DNA from 2 places in the Prochlorococcus sp. MIT2309 genome. Region 2 is predicted to be linked to the other one. Evidence: predicted binding sites of a transcription regulator. Region 2 holds the regulator's gene; the other holds the start of a gene.
The links. Region 2 encodes NtcA, which controls nitrogen genes in cyanobacteria. Its sites were predicted from a motif close to GTANCNNNNGNTAC; they were not measured.

Region 1 (6,774 bases), 450 kb from region 2:
AACACTAGGCTTAAATGCAATGGTATTTATTTGGTATTTTTTCTTCTCAGGCCTGATATAGCCAAAAAATACATATTACTTACTTATCCAAGAATTACAGTGAAATTTATTGAATTTTTTCAAAAAATTCTATCATTAATCACGGCGAAAGTATTATTCTGATTGATATATTGGTTGCAAGTTACCCACTGACAATTAAGAGATTTTTGCAAATCAAGGAAATTTATTCATAATAATTATATTGACATTGCTTAAGAACTTTTATTTAATCATCAGACAAAATATACATAGTTAATAAATTTTATTTAATTTAATAATTTAAAAATCTATAAATATAGTATGATTATATCTAATTATAATTTAGCCCATTCAGAGGGTAAAATATTGGCAACTAATTCAAACTTACCATTATCAAGAGGTTTTATTATGTAAGCAATTCCCTGTGGATCGGGATAAATACCAGTTGCTGATTCAAAAATGTCATCATGACCAACAATGATTGTATTTTTTCCTTTTTCTGGTTCTGCAGATAAAATCGGATTAACATTTTTCCGCATTAGATCGATATGATCAGAAGTGTAGTCTTCATAAGGGAGAAAATTTAAACGAGAATCTTTTCGATCCACTCTTCCAAAAGCATAATTTGCAGTTTTCCATGAACGACAATATTCACTTGTGATTATTGTCCCTATTGGAATTTGTTTGTTTGTAAACACTTTTCCAATATCTCTAGCATCCTGGATTCCCTTGAAACTTAATTTTCTTTGTGTTGAGCAATCTGTTAGGTCTAAATCTGGATCTATTTGATCAGCATAATCTTCGAAAGTCTGTGCATGTCTAAAATAAATTACATATCCACCATTTTTGAGATTCTTAAGAAGCTTTCTTGAAGATATTTTATCCTCAAAATCCCTATTAGCGATTTCTCCATCTGAGAGTGCTAAATTAACATATCTAAAATCAAAGAATTTCTTATAAGTATTATCTGGATTACTGGCATGGGTACTTAATGCTGTTCCAAAAATTATAGCGGATGTGAAAAGAGCCCATTTTGTTAATTGCATGGTAAGTGATTTACTTACTATAAGGTACTAGAATTCTGGAGTTTAAGATTTAAGATTTATACAATTAGTAAATACTTATTTATCTTTTATGAAGCTTTTATGTACTTAACAAAGAAATTCAAATGCTATTAATCAAATACTGCATCTATTGATTTTAATTTATGGTTTTAGATTGAAAAAAAAGATTAAGAGATGGAATAAAAAACATAAAAAATCACTCGTTATGTTCTAAATGCAGCTTGGATTTTCATTGTCATTCAGGGAATCTTAGCATTTTCAGAACACGGAGCCAAGATACCATTTTCAGGAAAATGCTTTGGTCGCCATAAACATTCAGTTTGGAACTAATTCAAGACTTTAGAAATTTACTTTTTCTTAATTAATTATCTACACAAACCAACCGAAACTCTCTCAAATAGCCAACAAGATTATGATGATTTTCGCTGGTTTCATGCAGAAAAAGGCATTATTATTAGTGAATATTGTACAAAAATAAAGACTTATTCTTTTATGAGAAAATTCAGCAACAAAAGCAATTCAAAAGAAGGCTATTTGCCCCCCTTCTTATTATTCTCTCTAATCAGGCAAAGGTCGCAATTGGCCTTGTTTGGGATTGTAAAGGGAGTGAATAGTCTCATAAAACCTCCTTTCTTACATCTTTGTTCTAATCCTTCTATTTGCTTAATAGAAGTAGGAGAACACTACAAAATTGTGAATAAAAAGTTAAAGTGAAAGCTCTCTTGAGAGTCGATTTTTCTTGGGGGCATCGGCCCTAGATTTTATTTATGGAGCAAGAAACTACTTCAACTACTACAGTCTTAGAACCAAGGACAACAAAAAGAAAATATCCAGAAGCAAGAATAATAGTTCTTGATGATGACTTTAATACGTTTGAACATGTAGCAAATTGTCTTGAGTCAATCATTCCTGGAATGAGTGAAAAAAAATCATGGCTACTTGCTTTCGAAGTAGATAGGGAAGGATTGGCAGAAGTATGGAGAGGCCCCTTTGAACAGGCAGAGCTATATCATCAACAACTTATTAGAAAAGGATTAACAATGGCTCCAATTGAAAAAGCATAAAATTTTCATTCGTATATGGACTCTCAGCAAAGCAATAGAAAAACTCTTTTCTTGAGTTCATCTTTATGGGGTGGGCTACTGGGATGCAATAAACCTCATAATAATTGGATTTTCAGTGCCACTTGCACTTGCCTTAAACACAATTATTTTTATTAATTATTTCTTCTTTTCAGTCCTTCACTGATTAAGCCTAAATATCAGGAGAGGCAAAAGATATACCCCTTTAATACATAAAATTTTAAATGATATGTAATTCTTAAAAGGCTTCCAATTCTATGGCTTACTATCAAGTTCACGGTTTAATCCCTGACACGCTCTCTCAGTCTGAGGGGTATGAATTATTCGAGCAATACATTGCAAATGGAGCACCTAAAGATAACTTTGATGGTTTTGAACTGATAAGTAGAGTTCATGCTCCTCAAACCGGGGAGGTATTTGTAACTTGAAGGCTGATAATCATCTAAAAGTGGATGAGCACTTTGCAATTTGGAGAGAAAAGTTTGGAGTTGAGTGGGATGACAAGCCAGTTTTTAACGATGAAGAAGTTATTAAAAGGAATAAACAGGTTGCCGAAGAAATAGCAGCGATGGGGTAATTGAGGATTAAAAGAATTTATAAGACAAGTATTTTTTTATGCTGCAAAATTCAATTGAGAGACTAGATTTATCAAAATCATCTAAAACATATAAATTCATCTCTGACAAAAGCATTGCATATCAACCCAAATAGATTCTTCAAGATTGGTCTTACTTTAGTCACCTCAACTTTTTTTATTTACGGCTCAAGGCAGGCGCCAATCTTCAAGAATTTCCTTCCTAGTGCTTTCTCTTGTTCTGGTACTGGTTAACCAAGCTTTAATTTTCAAATCAAAGCGTGAAAGGGACTGAAAAAGATCAGTCCTTTTTTTTTCATTAGATGAGGGGCTTAATTTTCACCAAACATCAAAACACTAGAAGTAAATCCTTAGGAGATTTACCAGAAGAAGGACGTCATGAAATGAGACTGCTATGTAACCAACCGAGGCGACAAAATTTGAACCTACGACATAGTGCTCCTCAAGCGAACGATCCGTTGATTATCAACTAATACTCTTTTTAGTATTTAAATTTTCCATTCTCTCTAAAGGGTTTAGGGGAAAATTCTCATAACGTAAATAGAAGTTCTTTAATAAATATCAGATATCAACCGAAATACATTCTTTCTCATTTCTAAAACTCATCAAATCTTTTAATTTAGTAAGCGTTAGATGACTCGGGATAGGTGAACACTTATCAATTTGATGATTAATAATTTCACCAACAACCACTATTGAAGGAGATAGAATTCCATTAGATTTCTTCTCTTTAAGAAGTTTATTTAATGGTGCCTTAATACATCTCTGATTCAGAAGTGTGGCTTGATGAATAATTGCTGATGGTGTCGAGGGATCTAAACCGCCAGATATTAATTCGTTAACAATGTAATCAAGATTATGCATCCCCATATAAATAACTAGTCCATCACTTGCATTCGCCAATGCACGCCAATTAACAGTATGACATTTTTTATTATCTCCCTCATGTCCTGTCACGAAAGTCACTGATGATGCCGCTTCTCTATGAGTCAGGGGTATACCCATATAGGTAGGAGCTGCCATACCTGAGGTAATACCTGGTACAACTTCAACCTCTATACCATTACGAACCAACCACTCTGCTTCCTCTCCTCCTCTACCAAATAAGAAAGGATCTCCTCCTTTAAGACGCACAATACAAGAATGATCTTTGGCTAATTCAACTAAAAATTTATTGATTTGATCCTGAGTGAATGTATGATCCCTACGTCTCTTTCCCACAAAATAATGCCTACAAGAATTAGATGTATATTTAAGGAATTCTTTTGGAATTAATGAATCATAAATTAAAGCATCGCATTTTTTTAGCAATCTACTTGCCTTCACTGTCAATAAATCTGGATCTCCTGGACCAGCTCCAACCAAGTACACCTTGCCTTTATTAAAAGTAGTCATGGCATGATTGATAAAATTTTAATTAAATTAACTAGAAATAAATCAACCTCTAACAATGAAGATATTGAATCACTTTTTCTTAATCCCTCAGTATTTTTGTTGGGAGCTAAGGCGAAAGGAATCGGAGTGAATGTTGTATCTAAGCCATCTGGAGAAGCTTTCCACTGAGTCCAGCTGATAATTGGTATTTTTAATATCCTTTTTAAATTTTTTAGATAATTATTCCCAAGTTTCCCAGTATTTATAGGGTGATGGAGCAATATAGACTTTTCTTTTTGTGATTTGATCATAACAAAGTACTTCAAAATTGAAATCCAAAAAGGCCAAGAACCTAAAAACGGAATTAGTTTTACATCAACTCCTTGATTAATTAAACGCCTGAATATAATAGGAATATCATTTTGGACATGTTTCCCTGGTAATAAAAATAAAGGTACAAGCAAAATAGAAGATGAACTTGAAGGCATGGGCTGCTCTTGAGTTAGGACCTCTAAGTCCACATGGGTTCCTCTTAGATGTTGGACTTCTCGAACTAAATATTTAAATAAATCATGAACTTCTCCTCCTGCAGATCCATGTATTACTAACCTCAGATCTCTAGATGGATTCGAATCTTTAATATTTGGTATAACTCGCGACAGATCTTCCCTAAAAAAAAATGTTGAAGTTGGATTAATATCAACTAAGGGATTTAAGCGATGAGAAAAAGAAGCCATAGAAGGGGCGGATATAAGATGATTAACAGAAGGCAAACTGTTAGAAGGTCTAAACAATTTAAGAGTCTGTTCCATAGAGACCTGGCTGCCATGAACCAAGTTTGGATAATGCTGAAGGAAGGAACTATGAGAGCTTTTGGAGAAATAGGACGTCAATACTATTGATTCGCTAAGATATTCAAATAATCAAAAAGAATGTAATTTATATGTAATTAATGCTACCAAAAAAAATATTCGGAGAAATATTTAAAACTGTATTTTTGATTACAAAGCAGATACTAGCTATAAGATTGAATAATTATATAATTCATCAATGAATTAAAAAATAAAAACTTCTTATCTTATTAATAATCTACAGCTATGACTTCTACTAAGCCTTTACCATATTATCTAGAAGAAAAAAAATTAAATAAGATTGAAAAGAATAAGGCTCTAAAAGATGGATTAGAAGTTGGAAGTCAAATAGAAGAATTTGCACGAATTGGATGGGAAGAATTAGATAAGACAGATTTAGAACTTAGGCTTAAATGGTACGGAATGTTTTGGAGACCTAAAACGCCAGGAAAGTTTATGTTAAGATTAAGAATTCCAAATGGTATTCTTAATTCAAATCAACTAAGTATTATAGCTTCCATTGTCGCAAGATATGGCGAAGATGGTAGTTGTGATATAACTACAAGGCAGAATCTACAACTTCGGGGAATATTAATAAGTGATTTACCTGAAATACTTAAAAGGTTAAAAATTGCTGGTATAAATACAATTCAATCAGGATTTGATAATCCTAGAAATGTAACAGGAAATCCATTAGCAGGGGTAGACCCAGAAGAAATAATAGATACAAGAGAATATACATTGAAGCTTGATAAATTTCTAACTAATTCTGGTAATGGAAATCAAGAATTTTCCAATCTACCAAGGAAGTGGAATACAGCTGTAGCTGGTTCAAAAGATAATTTTCTTCTTCATAATGATCTTATTTTTCACCCTGTAATTGATAAAGGCCAATTAGGATTTAGTATATGGGTTGGCGGTATACTTTCTTCTGTTTTAAATGCTTACGCAATTCCACTAAATGTATGGATAAAGGAAGACCAAATTTTTAAAGTTACTCAATCTATAATAACTTTATGGAGAGATAATGGAGAAAGATCTTCAAGGCAAAAAGGTAGGTTTAGGCTTTATTTAAATAAGATTGGAGTTGATAAATTTCGTAATCTTTTAGAAGATAAATTAGGTAAATTAAAAGAAGATCCTGGCTCTAATTTTGCAACAAAGCCTAGAACGTTCTTTGGTATTAATCGTCAAAAGCAGAATGGAAAATATTATGCAGGACTTCATATTCCTGTTGGTCGACTTTCAGCATCTGATCTTCAAGATTTATCCGATATTTTAAAAAACTATGGTAATGGTGATGTTCGTCTAACAGAAGATCAAAATATAATAATTACTAATATTTCTGAGGAAAATTTATTTGATTTCAAAAAGGAGGCTTTTCTAGAAAGATTTAAATTGAAACCTAGTAACATTGCTGCTGGAACAGTATCATGTACAGGAAATAAATATTGTGGATTCGCCTTAGTTAATACAAAAGATCAAGCTTTAAAAATTTCAAAGGAATTAGAAAATGAATTAACACTTCCAAAGGAAATCAAAATTCATTGGACTGGTTGTCCAAATAGTTGTGGCCAGGCTTATATGGGTGCGATTGGATTAACTGGTAAAAAAGCTAAAAATGAAGAAGGAGAAACCGTTGAAGCGTTTGATATATCTATAGGAGGAGAACAAGGTCCAGTTAATAAAATAGGCAAATTAGAAAAGAAATCAGTTCCATCTGAGAAGTTAAAAGAGACTCTAAAGCAAATACTTATTACACGTTATTCAGCTGAATTAAAAACACAGTT
Region 2 (6,774 bases):
TTTCTTTTTAAGTTCAAGATTAATTAATGGATTGTACTTTTCATTTATATTTCCCCCTATAATCTGATAACCATCTTTGAGTTTAATTTTACTAATTGTTTTATTCTGAATTTGTATTTTTCCATCTGTATTTTTAGTGGTTTTATCAAGAAATTTTAAATCTTTTGAGATTGCATCAATTGATAAAACACCATAAACATCATTAATTTCTCCGTAATTATTTATAAAATTATATTTAATTTTACTGGCCTGAAAATATTGCCCACCTTTTTGAAAAGTTACATTACCCTGCACTAAAATGACTTTTTCTTTTCGATTAAACTCTAATCTATTAGCAGTAATTAAAGCACCCTTAAAATTAGCTTTAACATTACCCTCCGCTACAAATATATTGTTATTTAAATCATACTGGCGATCTGCTAATATATTTAACTCACTAGGAATTTTAATATTTTTATTTGTAGAAATTAGCAATTGTTTTTTCTCTGTGGATATTTCTTCAAAAACGTCAGAATGCACAGGCAAAGAAAAGACACTGCTAATTGCAAATATCCCTATAAGTTTTTTCGAGAATTTCAACGACAAAAGGTCCCTAACACATAATCAAAATACTTCATAGCAAAGCAATGCACCGAACTAAGCGATACAGTTGCACGCGGTCTATTAAAGCTTCAGGATAAAACTACTCCTGCGGGCCTTCAAGATCTTTTCTGGCGGGGACTCTAGATGGATCACTGGCAAGGAAGCCAAACAAAAAGACTCCTACAAAAAAGAAGACGATGGTATATACGGAAATCTTGAGTGCAAGCATGAAAGCTGTTTATTTCTTAAATCAAACCCTATCCTAAGTGAGCCCTTTTTTGATATTTGGGTAAAGAAGGTGTTACACATACTTGGGATCCGAGATTTACATTGTTGCAAATTTCATCGTGCATTCTCACCCCCTAATTTTTCTCATTAATTACAGGAAGTCAGTATTAGCAGGCAGTTTGAGTCCTTCCAAGCAGTGAACAGCAAAAAAAACAGAATAAATCTCTCCGGCAAAAAAAAACAATTCCATAAATGTTTCTAATTTGGCACTCTGATTTAAGGCAAGGTCTCATACAATTAACCGAATTCATCTTAAAAAGAGGGACAATTTTAGACATGGGACAAAAAACCGCTTTGGGATCACTTCTTAAATCCATTGGCAATTCTGGGCAAGGCAAGGTTGTTCCTGGGTTTGGAGCAGCACCTGTAATGGCTTTCATAGGTGTTTTGCTTCTAGTTTTTCTAGTAATCATGCTTCAGATTTACAATCAATCACTACTACTACAGGGTTTTTCAGTTGATTGGAATGGGGTTAATTGATCATTTGATTTTTAAAAAGAGGTTTTTATAATGAACATCTTCGGCATTGGTTTGCCTGAGATAGCTGTTATAGCAGGAGTAGCTCTTGTTATATTTGGTCCCAAGCGTCTACCAGAATTAGGTAGAACGCTTGGGAAGACATTAAAAGGCCTTCAATCAGCCTCCAATGAATTTGAGAAAGAAGTTCAAAAAGCAATGTCTGAGAACGATCAAGAAGACAAAGCTAGCGCCGAAAATGAAAATAGCTAATCTTTAATTAAAGATTTTTAGCCAAGAGAATATTGTCAAAATCAATATCTACAGAAAATAAAATTAGACTGTTTGTTGGACTAGGTAATCCTGGAAAAGAATATTCTGGGACAAGGCACAACGTAGGATTTATGTTGGTTGAGAATTTAGCTTCTCAAAAATATGTTGGTTTTAATAAATCCAAAAAACTTTTAGGGAAAATTGCAGAGTTTGGCTCTGGACAAACCAAAAAAGTTTTACTCATGCCAGAAACCTATATGAATGAAAGTGGCCGTTCAATTTGTGCTGCTTTAAAATGGTACAACCTTGAGTTAGATAATCTAATTATAATTGTGGATGATATGGATCTACCTCTTGGTAAATTAAGGCTTAGAGCTAAAGGTGGAGCTGGAGGTCACAAGGGACTAAAAAGCACAATTGCCCAACTTGGAAGTCAAGATTTTTTAAGGTTGAGAATAGGTATAGGATCTCCAGCAAAAGACCCTGAGCAAAGAAAGATTCGCACGAACTCCTATGTACTTGGAAATTTTACTGCTTTAGAAAAAAAAATAATAAATGAAGTTATTAGTTATGCGATTGCGGTTTTTGAATCTATAGATAGTTTCGGAATAGAATATGTTACCAACCAAATTAATTCATATCTATATAGTCTTGATAAAAATAATTTATGAGAAACAAACCTCAAACAAAAGCTCACGTAATGGTTGAAAGACAAGATTTTTCAGAGCAATCAATAAAGGGGAGAGTCTCCGCAGGTAATTATGAATGGGGATTCATATGGAAGTTTAATAAAGGAGAACTAACTGTATCTCCTCCTCTTGGTAGAGCCTTAATCAAAGATTCTCTTGAAAAATTCCTCATTAAAGACGATTATAAGCTTGAACCAGGGAGTGACTATGTTTTTACTATTAGGGCCAAATTTTAAAATCTTTATAAGTCTTCCAGGTGAATTTTAATTTAATGTGATCTTCAAGAAGTATAAGAGCAGCTAAGGCATCTAAGTTTTCTCTTGGAATTAATAATCCATTTGGAATAAATTTTAAATAATATTTTTTAGGCCAAATTTCCCAATATCTTTCTCTAGCTCTTAAAGTGGTATTTCTCTCATCTATTAATTTTACTTTTAAGTTCGTAGTGTTGCTAATTTCATCTTGCCAATATTTACTACCTGTTCCATTACCCAAAATTAGAAAATCAATTTTAACTTTCTCTTCCCAAATTTTAATTAATTTTATTACATGACTAAAGCTAACAACTTTTGCTTCAGTAATAGAAAGAGAAGATATTTCGGCTAATACCATTCCGCATTTCTTAGATCCTGGATCGATAGAAATGACATTCATTGATTAATATTCTTAATTAAATTGAAAGTTTCAAGACTTACTGAAACAGTATCAATAGTACTTCTATCGCTATCCGAAATTGAATTCAATTTGACTAAGGTTTTTTGACTATTTTCAAGTTTTCTGACAAGTTTATTTATTTTATTTTTATTTATTTTTATATCTGTTGTTAACGAGCCTCTCCTTTTTACTTCAGCAAGTGTTGAAGAGAGAAGCAATTTTATATTTTTTTGTATTTGTAGTTTTGTCATATTTTTTGGATTTAAAGTAATTGTTGCAATGACCTCGTCTTTTGCAACAATCTTTTTATTTGGAATAACTTCAGGGAAAGCATATATAAAATTTTCTCCTCTCAAAACGTTACCAGCTGAGCGAATGTTTACGATCCAACTACCTTTTTTTTTGATAACTTCTTCGAGCCGATTAATATGATCTCGTCTTACCAATAAAATTCTTCTATTTGGTTTTTCTCCTGGTCTCATTTTTAAATAAGCATAAAGATTTGCCTTTTGTAAAATATTTTCTATTTTTTGCTTAATCTTATTTGTATCTTTAATATTTAAAGTTGAACTAGCCAAAGATTCACCACTGCTTATAACTACATCACCTCTCCTAAGTGCAATTAAGTCAATTTCTAATTTTTTTAATTCTCTTTCTCCACTTACAATTCTATTTTCTAAATTTTTCCTCTCTTTTTTTAAGGGAACTAAAGCCTCTCTACTTTCTTGTAACTTAGCTTGCAAGTCATTCAGTTCGAACAATCCCACTCTGAGTTCCCTGCTTACAAGAAGCATCAAGCCAAGTGATAATGCACTAATAGAACTTCCAGTGAGAACAGTAATAAAAACTGCTGTTCTTCTTGGTCTTAATTTAAAAATGCTTAATCTTGCTTTACCCACGCGAGAACCTAGGCGGTCCCCCAAGGTTGATAGGAGTCCTCCTAAAATCAGAAGAGAAATAATTAGAAGCCAACCCGTCACAAGCCAAAAAGTTAACTTTTTTACTGATATATTCAGTATCTATATGTTGACACCTAAAGGGATTAGTTGAAACGTTTTGCCAGTGCAATAGGATCAAACACTGTTATTTTTTTTCTATCAATCTGGAGAAGACCTGCGTTTTTCAAGTCGCCTAGTAGCCTAGTAATGGTTACCCTGGTTGATCCAATAGCTTCGGCTATTGATTGATGAGACAAGCGAAGATCGATAGTTATGCCCTTTTCGCCTGGGACACCAAAATCCCTGCAAAGTACTAAAAGGAAACTCACAAGTCTTGATGACATATCTCTATGGGTTAAAGTTTCGATCATCGTCTCAGTTTGAAGAATTCTGCTCGATAGGCCCTGCATCAGAAGCATGCTGACAGCTGTATCTGCCTCTATTGCTTTCTTAACTGACGCAGCAGGTGCCGTTATCATCTCAACTTTCGTAAAAGCAACAGCGTGATAAAAACGATCAGATCTGTGGCCGGTTAGGAGAGATAAAACCCCAAATAAACTATTTTCTCTGAGCAAAGCAACTGTAATCTCCTCTCCTGACTCATAAACTCTCGATAGCCTTACAGCACCTCTTCTAATTAAATAAACTCTCTCAGCAGGATCACCAGGGAAAAAAATAGTTTTAGATCGGTCAACAACATCTGTTGAAGCCCCATCAAGAGCCCTGATGACATCAATCAATGAGGCTTTCGTCAATTCAATAGTATCTTTTGTTGTATTCACAGACTGAACGCCAATGGGTTTTGCCTGCGCAAATCGATGGAATCCACTCGAGGAGGCAACCATAACGAGAAAATCAATGGCTTGAGGTTAATAAGACAAGAGAAATGGTTGTGTAGCCATGAGTACTTTTTATGATCTTAATGAATTCTATTAGTTTCAACTCTTTTGACCAAAGGCCATGCTATACGGTTGAAATAACTTGATTTTCAGTTCCTCCTGTAAAACAAATATCACTGCAAATATTATTAAGCACTACCTATAGTGCTTAATCGCGTTGTACATAAGTCTGACGACGCTAGATTGTTCAAAGCGATTGGTATTAAAAATAAAATGTCATCACCTCTTAAAACTGTTGAAGATTCATCCGTAAACCACTTAGTTGGATTACCAAGTCCAACCACATCAAAAACGGGGCCCCATCTAAAGCTGGTTATTCCTCAGGGGCAATTACAAGTTCATACTGCGTCGGTTAGAGGAAGTTTTTCTATGGTTTTTAGTGATGCATTGCGAGCTGCAGGATTTGGGAGCAAAGTACTCATTGCACAATTTCTAAAGGGAGGTGTGTCTCAAGGACCAAAAAATGGAATTAAGCTTTGCAATAATCTCCAATGGATAAGACCAGACATTCCAAATTGTATTGATATCTCAAATCGAGATTCTTCTGAAATTGATCAATCTGAATTTGAAAATGAAATAAAAAATATTTGGGAAATCTGCAAAGAAAAATTAATAAGAAAAGAAATCGATCGATTAGTCCTTGATGAGATAAGTCTTGCGGTTAGATTAGGTTTTATAGATGAAAATGACTTGATTTCTACACTTAATAAAAGACCTCCAGCTATTGATGTAATCCTCACAGGGCCATATATTTCCAATGAGATAAATGAAATGGCTGACCAAGTCACTTCACTTCGCTGACATCAAGTAATGCTAAAAAACGACCTTTGGATCACTGAAAAAGCCAAGGAGGGAATGATAGTTCCCTTTCAAGAAAAATTAGTGAGACATCTCAAACCTGAAAATAAAAATCCCGTACTTAGTTTTGGATGTTCCTCTTATGGATACGACCTTCGTTTATCAAGCAAAGAATTTTTAATATTCAGGCATGTGCCTGGAACGGTAATGAACCCAAAAAAATTCAATCCATTAAATCTTGAAAAAACACCCTTGCAAAAAGATGAAGATGGAGAATTTTTTATTCTCCCGGCACATTCATACGGCTTGGGAGTTGCGCTAGAAAAAATGAAAGTACCAGAAAACATAACAGTTATATGTCTTGGTAAAAGCACCTACGCCCGATTAGGGATAATTGTAAATACAACTCCAGCAGAAGCAAGCTGGGAAGGTCACTTGACACTTGAATTTAGTAATAGTTCTGGAGCTGATTGCCGGATTTATGCCAATGAGGGTATTTGTCAATTGCTATTTTTTGAGGGCGACCAATGTGAAACTACTTACAGTGATCGAAAAGGTAAATATCAACATCAACCAGAAAGAGTCACTCTTGCGAAAGTTTAACCATGACAAATGTTCAGTTAATAAGCATTACCCCTGATGCTGAAAAGACTATGGCTTATATAGCCAGAGTTAGTAATCCATCAAATCAAGAAAATGAAAAATTCGATGGTTTATTAAAGTACTGCATCAAAAATGAGCACTGGAGTGTATTCGAGCAATCATTTATGACACTTCAAATCGAGACAAATAGAGGTATCGCAGCTCAAATACTTAGACATAGATCATTTACTTTCCAAGAGTTTTCTCAAAGATATTCTGAGAGTACTCAATTGGGAAGTATTCCCATTCCTGAATTAAGGCGACAAGACAATAAAAACAGGCAAAACTCAACCGAAGATCTACCTAAGGAGATAATAAAAAAATTTAACGATAAAATTAAAATTCAGTTTGACTCAGCAAAAAAACTTTATGAAGAATTACTTGAAGCAGATGTCGCAAAAGAGTGTGCAAGATTCGTTCTGCCTTTATCAACTCCAACAAGAATATATATGACGGGTTCATGCCGTTCTTGGATACATTATATTTCCCTAAGAACAGCACATGGTACCCAAAAAGAACACATGAAAATTGCAGAAAATTGCAGGAAAATATTTA

Region 1: AC6EJA_RS02655 (CbiX/SirB N-terminal domain-containing protein) is a predicted target of NtcA. The motif match lies at 5,079-5,092, and genes of this name have one in related genera.

What each region holds. Positions count from the first base shown of each region.
Region 1 is NZ_CM186282.1:463,665-470,438, forward strand. Features, by position in the region: gene AC6EJA_RS02625 (hypothetical protein) at 1-61, shown strand, start outside; gene AC6EJA_RS02630 (histidine phosphatase family protein) at 354-1,064, opposite strand; gene clpS (ATP-dependent Clp protease adapter ClpS) at 1,850-2,146, shown strand; gene AC6EJA_RS02640 (hypothetical protein) at 2,422-2,592, shown strand; gene AC6EJA_RS02645 (hypothetical protein) at 2,589-2,741, shown strand; gene cobA (uroporphyrinogen-III C-methyltransferase) at 3,321-4,154, opposite strand; gene AC6EJA_RS02655 (CbiX/SirB N-terminal domain-containing protein) at 4,151-4,945, opposite strand; gene AC6EJA_RS02660 (ferredoxin--nitrite reductase) at 5,231-6,774, shown strand, end outside.
Region 2 is NZ_CM186282.1:908,787-915,560, forward strand. Features, by position in the region: gene AC6EJA_RS05040 (DUF3769 domain-containing protein) at 1-579, opposite strand, end outside; gene AC6EJA_RS05045 (photosystem II reaction center protein I) at 683-811, opposite strand; gene psbH (photosystem II reaction center phosphoprotein PsbH) at 1,147-1,350, shown strand; gene AC6EJA_RS05055 (TatA/E family twin arginine-targeting protein translocase) at 1,381-1,599, shown strand; gene pth (aminoacyl-tRNA hydrolase) at 1,632-2,270, shown strand; gene AC6EJA_RS05065 (DUF3146 family protein) at 2,267-2,524, shown strand; gene AC6EJA_RS05070 (RuvC family protein) at 2,508-2,942, opposite strand; gene AC6EJA_RS05075 (DUF3084 domain-containing protein) at 2,939-3,922, opposite strand; gene ntcA (global nitrogen regulator NtcA) at 3,985-4,725, opposite strand; gene AC6EJA_RS05085 (cob(I)yrinic acid a,c-diamide adenosyltransferase) at 4,924-5,580, shown strand; gene dcd (dCTP deaminase) at 5,590-6,180, shown strand; gene thyX (FAD-dependent thymidylate synthase) at 6,183-6,774, shown strand, end outside.